2 regions of the Paraburkholderia sp. MPAMCS5 genome follow, and region 2 is predicted to be linked to the other one. Evidence: riboswitches for the same ligand, from Rfam matches in the RefSeq annotation. Region 2 holds a riboswitch; the other holds the start of a gene.

What was found. A riboswitch is a leader RNA that binds a small molecule or an ion and turns the genes downstream of it on or off. The one in region 2 is predicted to bind manganese.
Region 1: another riboswitch for manganese. It lies ahead of VOM14_RS18045 (sodium:calcium antiporter); the one in region 2 lies ahead of VOM14_RS06195 (TMEM165/GDT1 family protein).

Annotation. Positions count from the first base shown of each region.
Region 1 is NZ_JAYXBK010000007.1:176,034-181,131, forward strand. Features, by position in the region: gene VOM14_RS18035 (branched-chain amino acid ABC transporter substrate-binding protein) at 1-87, shown strand, start outside; gene VOM14_RS18040 (porin) at 224-1,324, shown strand; yybP-ykoY riboswitch at 1,503-1,686, shown strand; gene VOM14_RS18045 (sodium:calcium antiporter) at 1,761-2,771, shown strand; gene VOM14_RS18050 (acetyltransferase) at 3,067-3,729, shown strand; gene VOM14_RS18055 (acetyltransferase) at 3,946-4,683, shown strand; gene VOM14_RS18060 (DegT/DnrJ/EryC1/StrS family aminotransferase) at 4,782-5,098, opposite strand, start outside.
Region 2 is NZ_JAYXBK010000002.1:450,978-456,075, reverse strand. Features, by position in the region: gene VOM14_RS06205 (lysophospholipid acyltransferase family protein) at 1-605, opposite strand, end outside; gene VOM14_RS06200 (beta-ketoacyl synthase chain length factor) at 589-1,347, opposite strand; yybP-ykoY riboswitch at 1,913-2,129, shown strand; gene VOM14_RS06195 (TMEM165/GDT1 family protein) at 2,141-2,713, shown strand; gene VOM14_RS06190 (DUF4136 domain-containing protein) at 2,872-3,555, opposite strand; gene pepN (aminopeptidase N) at 3,802-5,098, shown strand, end outside.

The DNA of each region.
Region 1 (5,098 bases), on a different contig from region 2:
TCGAAGGGTGATCTGAAGCACGGCGTGATTTCACTCTACCGATACATCTCGGGAAAAAAGACATTGCTTGAGTCGATGAGCATGTAGCGCGAGTGAGGACCGTGATCGGCCTCGACTCATCGTCAGTGCACGACTCCGACGGCGAGCATGACGCTGACCGCAGCGAAGCTCGCGCGTCGATACCGCAGGCAAGAGAGAATCCTAAACGACAAGAGGAATCGCAATGAAAAGGACCACAATCATGAGCGCACTCGCCGGCACGATGTTGGCTGGCGCGGTGCCGTCTGTTCACGCACAAAGCTCCGTCACGCTGTATGGAATCGTGGATACCAGTCTGCGCTACCTGACGAATGCGGACTCAAAAAACGACAGCCAGTTGGCGATGGGCATAGGTCCTGTCACAGGAAGCCGATGGGGCCTCAAGGGAAGTGAAGATCTCGGCGCGGGACTTCAAACGGTTTTCCGCCTCGAAAATGGGTTTAACGTCTGGAACGGTCAGTTGGCGAGCGCCAATACTCTTTTCAATCGACTGGCCTATGTCGGTCTTTCGAGCAACCGCTATGGCACGGTGACGGCGGGTCGCCAGAACACGCCGCTTTTCGACCAGCTCGGCAGCGTGTATGACCCGCTCACGGTTGGCAACTACGATCAGGATGGCTGGCTTCCCGGTGCACTTGGCTATGGTCTGCGTTCGAACAATGCAATCAAATATAACGGGCAATTTGGCGGTCTGAACGTCGAGGCAATGTACGGTGTAGGCGGTGTGCCGGGCAGCCTCGGCGCGAGCAGCATGTATGGCCTGACTGCGTCGTATGCCGTGAATGGCCTTTCGATCGACGTCGGTTATCAACAGAACAGCGATAGCGCCAACAACAAGTTCCGCGTGGTCAATGTGAGCGCAGTCTATTCGTTCAATTCGGTCAAGACATACGCGGGCTGGCTGCATTCGCAGGACAACACCGGCATCGTGGATCTTTACATGGGCGCTGCGGGCTCGCCGGCGTCGACCTGGACGCCGAAGCCGAAGACAAACCGAATCGACGATGGCTTCTACGCCGGGGCGACCTGGCAAGTCACATCGCCGCTGTTGCTCACGGCGGCTGGCTACTACGATCGCTCGCGAAATGCGCTCAATAGTGACGGCCTCACCTCGGGCCGTGGCACTCGATACTCGGCTGCACTGCTCGCGGAATACTCGCTTTCCAAACGCACGGAGGTGTACGGAACGGTCGATTACATCCATGGAACAGGGGCCGCAGCCGCCGACTTCCCGGGCCGTAACAACCAGACTGGCGTGGCAGTGGGTTTCCGGAACATCTTTTGATGGGCCCGATTCAGGCTGAACATTGATTCGAACGCACCCTTGCTGACCACGTCGGAGGCGGTAGCAGGGTGCGGGCATCATGCAGTCCTGCCATGCGAGAAGACAGCAGTCTGTTTCGCGCCTGTTCCTCGCCTTTCATCGATGCAAGCTTGTTGCAAGGGCGCACTCCCGCTAGAATCCTCCGGTCACTGGGGAGTAGCCTGCCTTCACGCATCGCTTGAAGGAGAGCGCGTCAACATACTTGGCTTGCGGGCCATGGCGCGTTCGGCCGTTCGGTTTGGCGAGACCATTGGCGCACTGCTTCGTTCTGGTCGGACGGGTCGCGGTGCGTCATGGTTCGTCTTACGTCCGACCGCGGAGCCGCTGTGAAACCACATTGTCCCTTACCTCGAATTCCCTTGCGCCGCGCGCTTCCCGTCCATGCCGGGAGCCACGCATGACCGGTCTCCTCCTCGAACTGGCCATCATGCTGGTCGTCATTCTCGTGTCGGCCGAACTCTTCACCAATGCGCTCGAACATCTCGGCGAGCGTCTCAAGATTTCCGAAGGTGTGACCGGCTCGCTTTTCGCGGCGGTCGGCACCGCATTGCCGGAGACGCTCGTGCCGCTGCTCGCGATTGTCGGCGGAACGGCGGATCGCGGCGTCAACGAGGAGATCGGCGTGGGCGCCATCCTCGGCGCGCCGTTGATGCTCTCCACGCTGTCCACGTTTCTGATGACGCTCGCCGTGCTTCGTTCGCGCGGCGTCGGCGGCCACGTCGCGCCGGAGCGCTCGGGCTTCACGCGAGACCTCAACTACTTCCTGTGCGCATTCGTGCTGGCGGCAGCCGCCATGTACGTGCCGCACGAGCAGCGAATCGTGCGCGCGCTGTTCAGCCTCGGCCTCGTCGGCGTGTATGTCACCTATGTCGTGATGACCTTCCGCGCGTCGAGCGATCTCGTCGGCGCCGGCCACGGCACCGAAGCGCCCGGCAAGATGCTGCTTTCGCGGCTCGGCGTGCCCACTCATCTCGCGACCATCGCGCTCCAGCTCGTGATCGCGGTTGCCTTGCTGGTGTGGGGCGCCGAAGGCTTCATTCATGGCGTGCGGGGTGTGTCGCAGGTGCTCGGCGTGTCGCCACTGCTGCTGTCGTTGCTAATCATTCCGATCGCCACCGAACTGCCGGAAAAGGTCAACAGCATCCTGTGGATTCGCCGCGGCAAGGACACGCTCGCGTTCGGCAACATCACGGGCGCGATGGTGTTTCAAGGCACGCTGCTGCCGGCTATCGGCATTCTGCTGACGCCTTGGACGCCGCGTATCGAGGTCGTAACGGGCATCGTCATCACGCTGCTCGCGGCCGCCTGGCTGCGGATCAATGCGCGCGAACGCGGCGTGCCGGTGTGGGCGCTGCTTTTCTGCGGCGCGCTTTACGCCGCTTATCTGGCGGTCACGCTGAGCCGGTAGGTGCTCACGTCAGGTGTCCTGTCGTTCACACCAGGCCGTCAGGCGAATCGCGAGTCCCAGCGATCTCAGCCCGCGCGCTGGGCGCCCACTCCCCGCAATGCATCGATTTAGAGGTTTTTCCCGTACCAACTCTCGGAATCGCGCGATGGGGAGCGACGGCATAATTCGCAATATGTTGCGACAGGCGGCTCCAAAGGCGATGCCGGCGAGTACGCTGTCGCGCGACGCTGTATTCGTACGCGCTGTCGATGTATGAAGCGGCAGGGAACTAGTCGAGCAAGTCCGAGGAGGCGGTATGGACAACATTGTCATAGTCGGATCGCGTGGCCATGCAAAAGTCGTTATCGATATTGTCGAGCAGGAAGGGAAGTACAGAATTGCCGGGCTAATTGACGCATACCGCAACGTAGGTGAGCGGACGTTGGATTATCAAGTGCTAGGCTCGGAAGTCGATCTCTCGCGTCTCGAGGCTGAATGCGATCTGAAAGGGGCGATCATTGCGATCGGCGACAACCTGGTCCGGTCGAAACTTGCAACGAAGGTCAGAGAGTATTGTCCACAACTGCCGTTCGTGAATGCCGTTCATCCGCGGGCGACTATTGGCCGCGGCACAACGGTCGGATTGGGTACCGTATTGATGGCCGGAGCGGTAGTCAATCCTGACTGTCGGGTGGGTCCGTTCTGTATTTTGAACACGAACTCGTCATTGGATCATGACTCTGTGATGGACGAGTTTTCGAGTTTGGCACCCGGAGCTATAACCGGTGGAAACTGCCGGATTGGCGGATATGCCGCCATAAGCATCGGCGCCATTCTTCGCCACGGCATAACTATTGGCGAGCACAGCGTAATTGGCGCGGGAGCTATCGTTTTGAAGGACATCGAGCCATATTCGGTCGCCTATGGGAGCCCCGCCAAAAAGGTGCGCGATAGGATTCCCGGGGCATGTTACCTGTGAATGCAGGCAGCACATTCGATCCTATCTACGACTTGCCCACAGTCTTTGTCCGGCCATTACCAAGAAGTTGCATTAGACAATATTTTGAGCTCGGCGTGAGTTGCAAATGCCATTTGTCCTTGCCTGCCAATGACGCTCGAGGCACGCCGGGGAAATCCGAACTCAGCGACACGAATAAGATCATCGTGCAATAACCTGAATGTACATTGGACCTATATGAACGTTGTTACGTCCGACGACAGCGTCGGCGTTGTGCCGACTCATCCTCTCTCGAAGCATTTCATTGTCATTGGCTACCGGGACGGGGCTTGCTCGACTATCCCTAACAACTTCTTCAAGAATTGGCTGGACGAAGAGGCCACAGAGGGAACATTTCACATCGGACGGTGCACAATTTTAGGCGTGGGCTCGGTCGCCAGGTACGACGGCAATGCGCAGAAACTGGTCATTGGAAAGAACGTCGCCGGTGGTATGGGGCTCAAATTCATTCTGAACGCCCAGCATGAAATGAAGACCATATCGACGACCATGTTTAGCATCTACGGCAATGGCCTTACCAACGTAGTTATGCCGCAATACGCGGATACCGTTATTCACAATGATGTATGGATTGGCGATGAGGCTTTGTTTCTTGGTGGCAGCGTTATCGAAAGTGGATGCGTCATTGGCGCTCGCTCGCTGATACCGCCGAATTTCCGAAGTGAACCGTACGGTATTTATGCCGGCTCGCCGGCGAGGCTGGTGCGCTTTCGCTTTTCGGAGAGAGTGCGGGAGCGCTTGCTGGAGTTGGCGTGGTGGGACATGTCACTCCAGTGGATCAAGAAGAACAACGATGCTTTTCTGGTCGATCTCACTGTGGACGAAGGACGTGCGCTCGAAGTACTCGCGGAGCTTCAGCGGGAGAAAGCGGCTGAACTCGCAAATGCGCGCAAGTTTTCCTCGCAGATATCCTGATCACTAGCCGACTTCTTCTCCGATGCAAAGAGCACCTAACGCATCTCATGAGTTAAGTGCTCTTTCGCTTTTGGGGTTCGCAAGGAAGCGTGCTGTTTCTAATACGCCTTGATGATGTCCACGATCCGTTCTACGTTCCCCGTGGAAAGACCCGGGTAAATCGGGAGACACAGCACTTTCCTCGCCGCGTCGGTTGCGACCGGCAGGTTGGAAGGATGGGCGCTGACAAGGCCGCGATACATCGAGAAGTCTGAGATCAGCGGATAGAAATAGCGGCGCACGATGATGTTGTGCTGACGGAACCTCTCGAACAACGCGTCGCGAGTGCACGGAAAATCGTCTTCTACGAGAATCGGAAAGTAAGCGCGATTCGCAATGGGGCTGTCGCAGGGCGGCAGGCAACGAATTCCTGACA
Region 2 (5,098 bases):
TGCTTCGTGAACGCGGGCGGATCGCAATCCATCAGCACCGGCACGATCGGCGCGCCGGCCTTCAACGCCATATGCGCGAAACCGCGCGAAAACGCATGCAGCCGGTTGGGCGCGGGGCTGCGCGTGCCTTCCGGAAAAATGATCATCGTATAGCCTGCCGCGAGCTGCCTCGTGCCGGCCTCGACGAGTTCGGAGGGATCGGCATTGCTCACATATTCCGCCGACCGCACGATGCCCCAGAAACACGGGTTGCTCCAGTGCGCGTTTTTCACCACGCAGCAGGCGTGGGGCGTGAGCGAGAGGAGCACCATCACGTCGAGATACGTGGGGTGATTGGCGACGATGATCGCGGGCTTGCGCGCGCGCAGCGCCGCTTCGCCCGACACTTCGAGTTCCATCACGCCGATCCGCTGCAACACGGCAACGAGCGCGCGGAAGAACCCGTGGATCACGCGCGTCACCGCGAACTGCCGCGACGCACGATGCGGCCAGAGCCACGCGAGCGGAAACACCAGCACGGAAAACAGCACGCCGCAGATGCCGAACACCACGAACGCCATGCCCGTGGCGAACAACCGCCAGGCGTAGTCAAGCCGCGCGATCATGCCAGCTCCAGTGCCAGATCACGCCGGCGCCCTGCCATGCGGCGGGCTCGCGGGTCTCGAGACAGTGCTGCAGCGCCTGGCTCTGGGTCGCGAGGCGTGCCGAGGGTCCGGTGCGGCTTCCGGCGGCGGCTGCGTGCGCTTCTTCTGGCGGCATAAGCTGCGCGGCGTCCGCGGGCAGCGCAGCCGACGATGCGGATTGCGTGCACACCAGATCGCCCTGCGCGCCTTCGCGGCTCAGCAGAATCGCCATGGCGCCGCCGTGCACTTCGTCTTCGATCGTGCCGTACGCGGGGTCCGCCGGTTCGTCCGCATAGACGAGCAGCACCGGCGAGCCGGGCTGGGACGCGTATTGCGCATAGGCTTCCAGCAGCGCGTAGCCGAGCGTTTCCGGGCCGGCCGAAACCGCGCTGGCCGCCGAGCGGTCGCCGCGCGCAATGCCGAACACGCCCGTCATGGCGTTCAGCACCGACAGGCTGAATGCGGTGGGCGAGACCGGTTGACCCGCGCTGATGGCGCGAAGGATGTCGGTGGTGCGCCGCAATTCGCCGTGGCGCGAGGCGAACACGACGCGGACCTCGTCATTCCCGGCGCAGTCGTGCGCCACCTTCAGCGCGACTCGGGACAGAGTGCTCAGACGACGTCGCACGATCGGCTCGATAAAGCCGATTTCGGGTGCGGCAGATGCGGCAGCAGGCCAGCAAGACCAGCGAGCGACCGGAATGGTCCAGTGCAGATCGGGCATATCGGTGTTCGCGCGTAGAAGCAAGGAGAGGCTGAAGCGCCCGACGGAGCACGCAGCCGTCACAGCGTGTGCGCGCCGCGCGGCCCGGCAATATCCGGCGGGGAGTCAATCCAGACTTCTTTTGTAGGGTTCAGCGAATTAACGGCACTTTGACCCGATTATTTAGGCGACTTTGAAAATTCGCCATGTTCGTAGGCTCGGATTTCTATAGTCGCCGGAATCATACTGAATATTCTGAATTAAATCAGCCATAAAAGACGTATCCATCTGTATCCGTCTCGACATTGCCACGGTTGGCTTCGGCTTCTCTTCGAGGGGTTGCGGAACGGTCCCAAATGACCGGCTGAAACGCCTGCCGCCGGAGGTTTCGGCGGCGCTGGCGGGAAATGCGGATAGCCGGATTTTGCGCGGAAAATCTCCGCAATACTTTCATTTAACTTTCTGCGTACGTTGTTGCAGTTCAACACAATCGATATTGCGGTCGAGTCGCATGCGGACGGAAATTCAGGCGAATTCGAGCGCCCCGCCTCATTCGCGCGTGAGCCGCGCCGACGCCTGCTATAATCCGCCGCTCATTGGGGAGTAGCCGCCCCGCGGCACGTCCGCCCGGCAATCAGCCCGGGCTCGGGAACGTGCGTTCGCGGGGGCGCCTGTCAACAGACTTGGCCGTTACGGCCATGGCAGCCGCAGCCTCTGGCCTGGCGAGACCGATGACCCACACCCCGTCGCAATTGGGCCCGGCGTGTCGTGGGTCGTCGCTCGTTCATATCTCGGCCCGAGGAATCAAAATAACGTGAACCACGCTTTTCTCATTTCGACCGGAGCGGTCGCGCTCGCCGAGATCGGCGACAAGACGCAACTTCTTTCGCTCGTCCTGGCCGCCCGTTATCGCAAGCCGCTGCCGATCATTCTCGGCGTGCTGGCGGCCACGCTCGTCAACCATGCGTGCGCGGGCGCGCTCGGCGCATGGCTCGGCTCGCTGCTCACACCGACCATCATGCGCTGGGCGCTGGCTATTTCCTTCGTCGGAATGGGCTTGTGGATTCTCGTGCCGGACAAACTCGGCGACGAAGAAGCCAATACCAATCGCACGCACTTCGGCGTGTTCGGCGCCACCGTGGTGACGTTCTTTCTCGCGGAAATGGGCGACAAGACGCAGATCGCAACCGTCGCGCTGGCCGCGCGCTTTCACGATTTCTTCGGCGTGGTGGCCGGCACCACGCTCGGCATGATGATCGCCAACGTGCCGGCGATCCTGCTCGGCGACCGCTTCGCGCACCGTCTGCCGACCGGGCTCGTGCACGGCATTGCCGCGGTGCTGTTCGTGGTGCTCGGGACAATGGCGCTGTTCGGCGTGGGCGTTTAAGCGCGGTGCTGATAAGCGGAGCGCTGACCGCCGCGCTTCTGCCGCTTCTGCCGCTTCTGCCGCTTCTGCCGCTTCTGCCGCTTCTGCCGCTTCTGCCGCTTCTGCCGCTTCTGCTGCTTCTGCCGCTTCTGCTGCTTCTGCCGCTTCTGCTGCTTCCGCTACTGAGACGCCTTCGCGCCCGACGCCGCAGCGGCGGGAACGGCGGTTTCGTTGGACGCGCCCGCGTTCTTGCCGAGCGGAATCTTGACCGTACGCACGACGCCATTGCCAAGCGGAAAATCGGCGAGCGCGCTGCGCGCCAGATACGGCATGGCCCGAACCAGCGACGACTCGCCACCCGAGTTGCGCGCCGTCACGTTGTAGACCTCCTTGCCGCTCGCGCGCTCGACGATCCGCACGCCGAGCAGATGCGTGAAGATCGGATAGCTCTGGTTCACATAGCCAGCCGGAAACGGACCCCACGGCCCCCACGGATCGAACGGACGGCCCCAGCCCCAGTAAGGCGCCGGCCACGGGTTGTAGTAGACCGGCTCGGCGACCGTCACCATGTCCGAGCGAATGCCGTACGAGAGACCGACCAGATAGCGCGCCTCCGCTTTGTCGACCTGGCGAAACGCATGCGTGGCGAGTTCGTTCGCGACAATGCGTTCGTACGTGGTGAGTTCCAGATTGCTCCGCTGATCGGGCTCGCGCGTGAATGCGTAGGTGCGGGTCGCGTCGCTGCCGCTCCAGTCGGAGAACGCGGTGACCTGCGTGCTCACGTAAGTCGTGCAACCGGACAGCAGCATGGTCAGCGCCGCAAGCAACAGCATGGCGCGGCGTGTCCATCGGTTCGTTTTCATGGTCTGCCTCGTGAAGCGTTGGTCCTGCTCGTATTTGTATTGTACGCAGACCGTCAGCCCTGTCGCGGCGTTGCGGTCCAGCGCCGTGCCGGGCTCTTTTGCACGGGCGCCCGCTCATACGCGGGCCTCGCCACCCCGTAAAAGGTCGGTCCGCACGATTCGCCGAGGCTTTGTACAATGGCTCGACAAGCCCGGCTCGCGTGCCCTGGTGCGCTGGCCGCTCGAGTACCACCACTACAGAACGCCATGGCCGATACCGCAACGCCCAATGTGATCCGCCGCGCCGATTACGCGCCGCCCGCTTTTCTGATCGACACCGTCGCGCTCGAGTTCGATCTGCTTCCCGAACGCACGCTCGTCAAGAACACCATGCGCGTGCGCCGCAATCCGGATGCGTCGCGCGCCGCGCACCTGGAGCTGATGGGCGAACAACTGGAGTTCGTCAGCGCCGCGATCGACGGCCAGCCGTTCGGCAACGCGCACCCGCACGAGCACGGCCTGCTGCTCGATAACGTGCCGGATCACTTCGAACTCACGCTCACGAGCATCTGCAATCCGGCTGCGAACACCACGCTCTCGGGCCTGTACGTGTCGAGCGGAAACTTCTTCACGCAGTGCGAGGCCGAGGGCTTTCGCCGCATCACCTATTTCCTCGACCGTCCGGACGTGATGGCGACCTACACCGTCACGCTGCGCGCCAACAAGGCCGACTACCCGGTGCTGCTTTCGAACGGCAATCTGCTCGAGGAAGGCGATCTGTCCGACGGCCGCCATTTCGCGCGCTGGGAAGATCCGTTCCGGAAGCCGAGCTATCTGTTCGCGCTCGTCGCCGGCAAGCTGGTCGCGCTCGAAGAGCGGGTGAAGACCAGCACGGGCAAAGAGAAACTGCTGCAAGTCTGGGTCGAGCCGCAAGATCTGGACAAGACCCGTCACGCCATGGATTCGCTGATCAACTCGATCCGCTGGGACGAGACGCGCTTCGGGCTCGAACTCGATCTGGACCGCTTCATGATTGTCGCCGTGAGCGACTTCAACATGGGTGCGATGGAGAACAAGGGGCTCAACATCTTCAACACGAAGTACGTGCTGGCGAACCCCGAAACCGCGACCGACACCGACTTCGCGAACATCGAGGCCGTGGTCGGGCACGAGTATTTTCACAACTGGACCGGCAACCGCGTGACGTGCCGCGACTGGTTCCAGCTGAGCCTGAAAGAAGGTCTGACGGTATTTCGCGATCAGGAGTTTTCCGCCGACATGGCGGGCGGCCAGACCAACGGCAACGACGAAGCCGCGCGCGCCACGAAGCGCATCGAAGACGTACGCGTGCTGCGCCAGATGCAGTTCGCCGAAGACGCCGGCCCGATGGCTCACCCGGTGCGCCCGGAAAGCTACGTCGAGATCAACAACTTCTACACGATGACGGTCTACGAGAAGGGCTCCGAAGTCGTGCGGATGTATCAAACGCTGTTCGGCCGCGAAGGTTTTCGCAAGGGCATGGACCTGTACTTCAAGCGCCACGACGGCCAGGCCGTGACCTGCG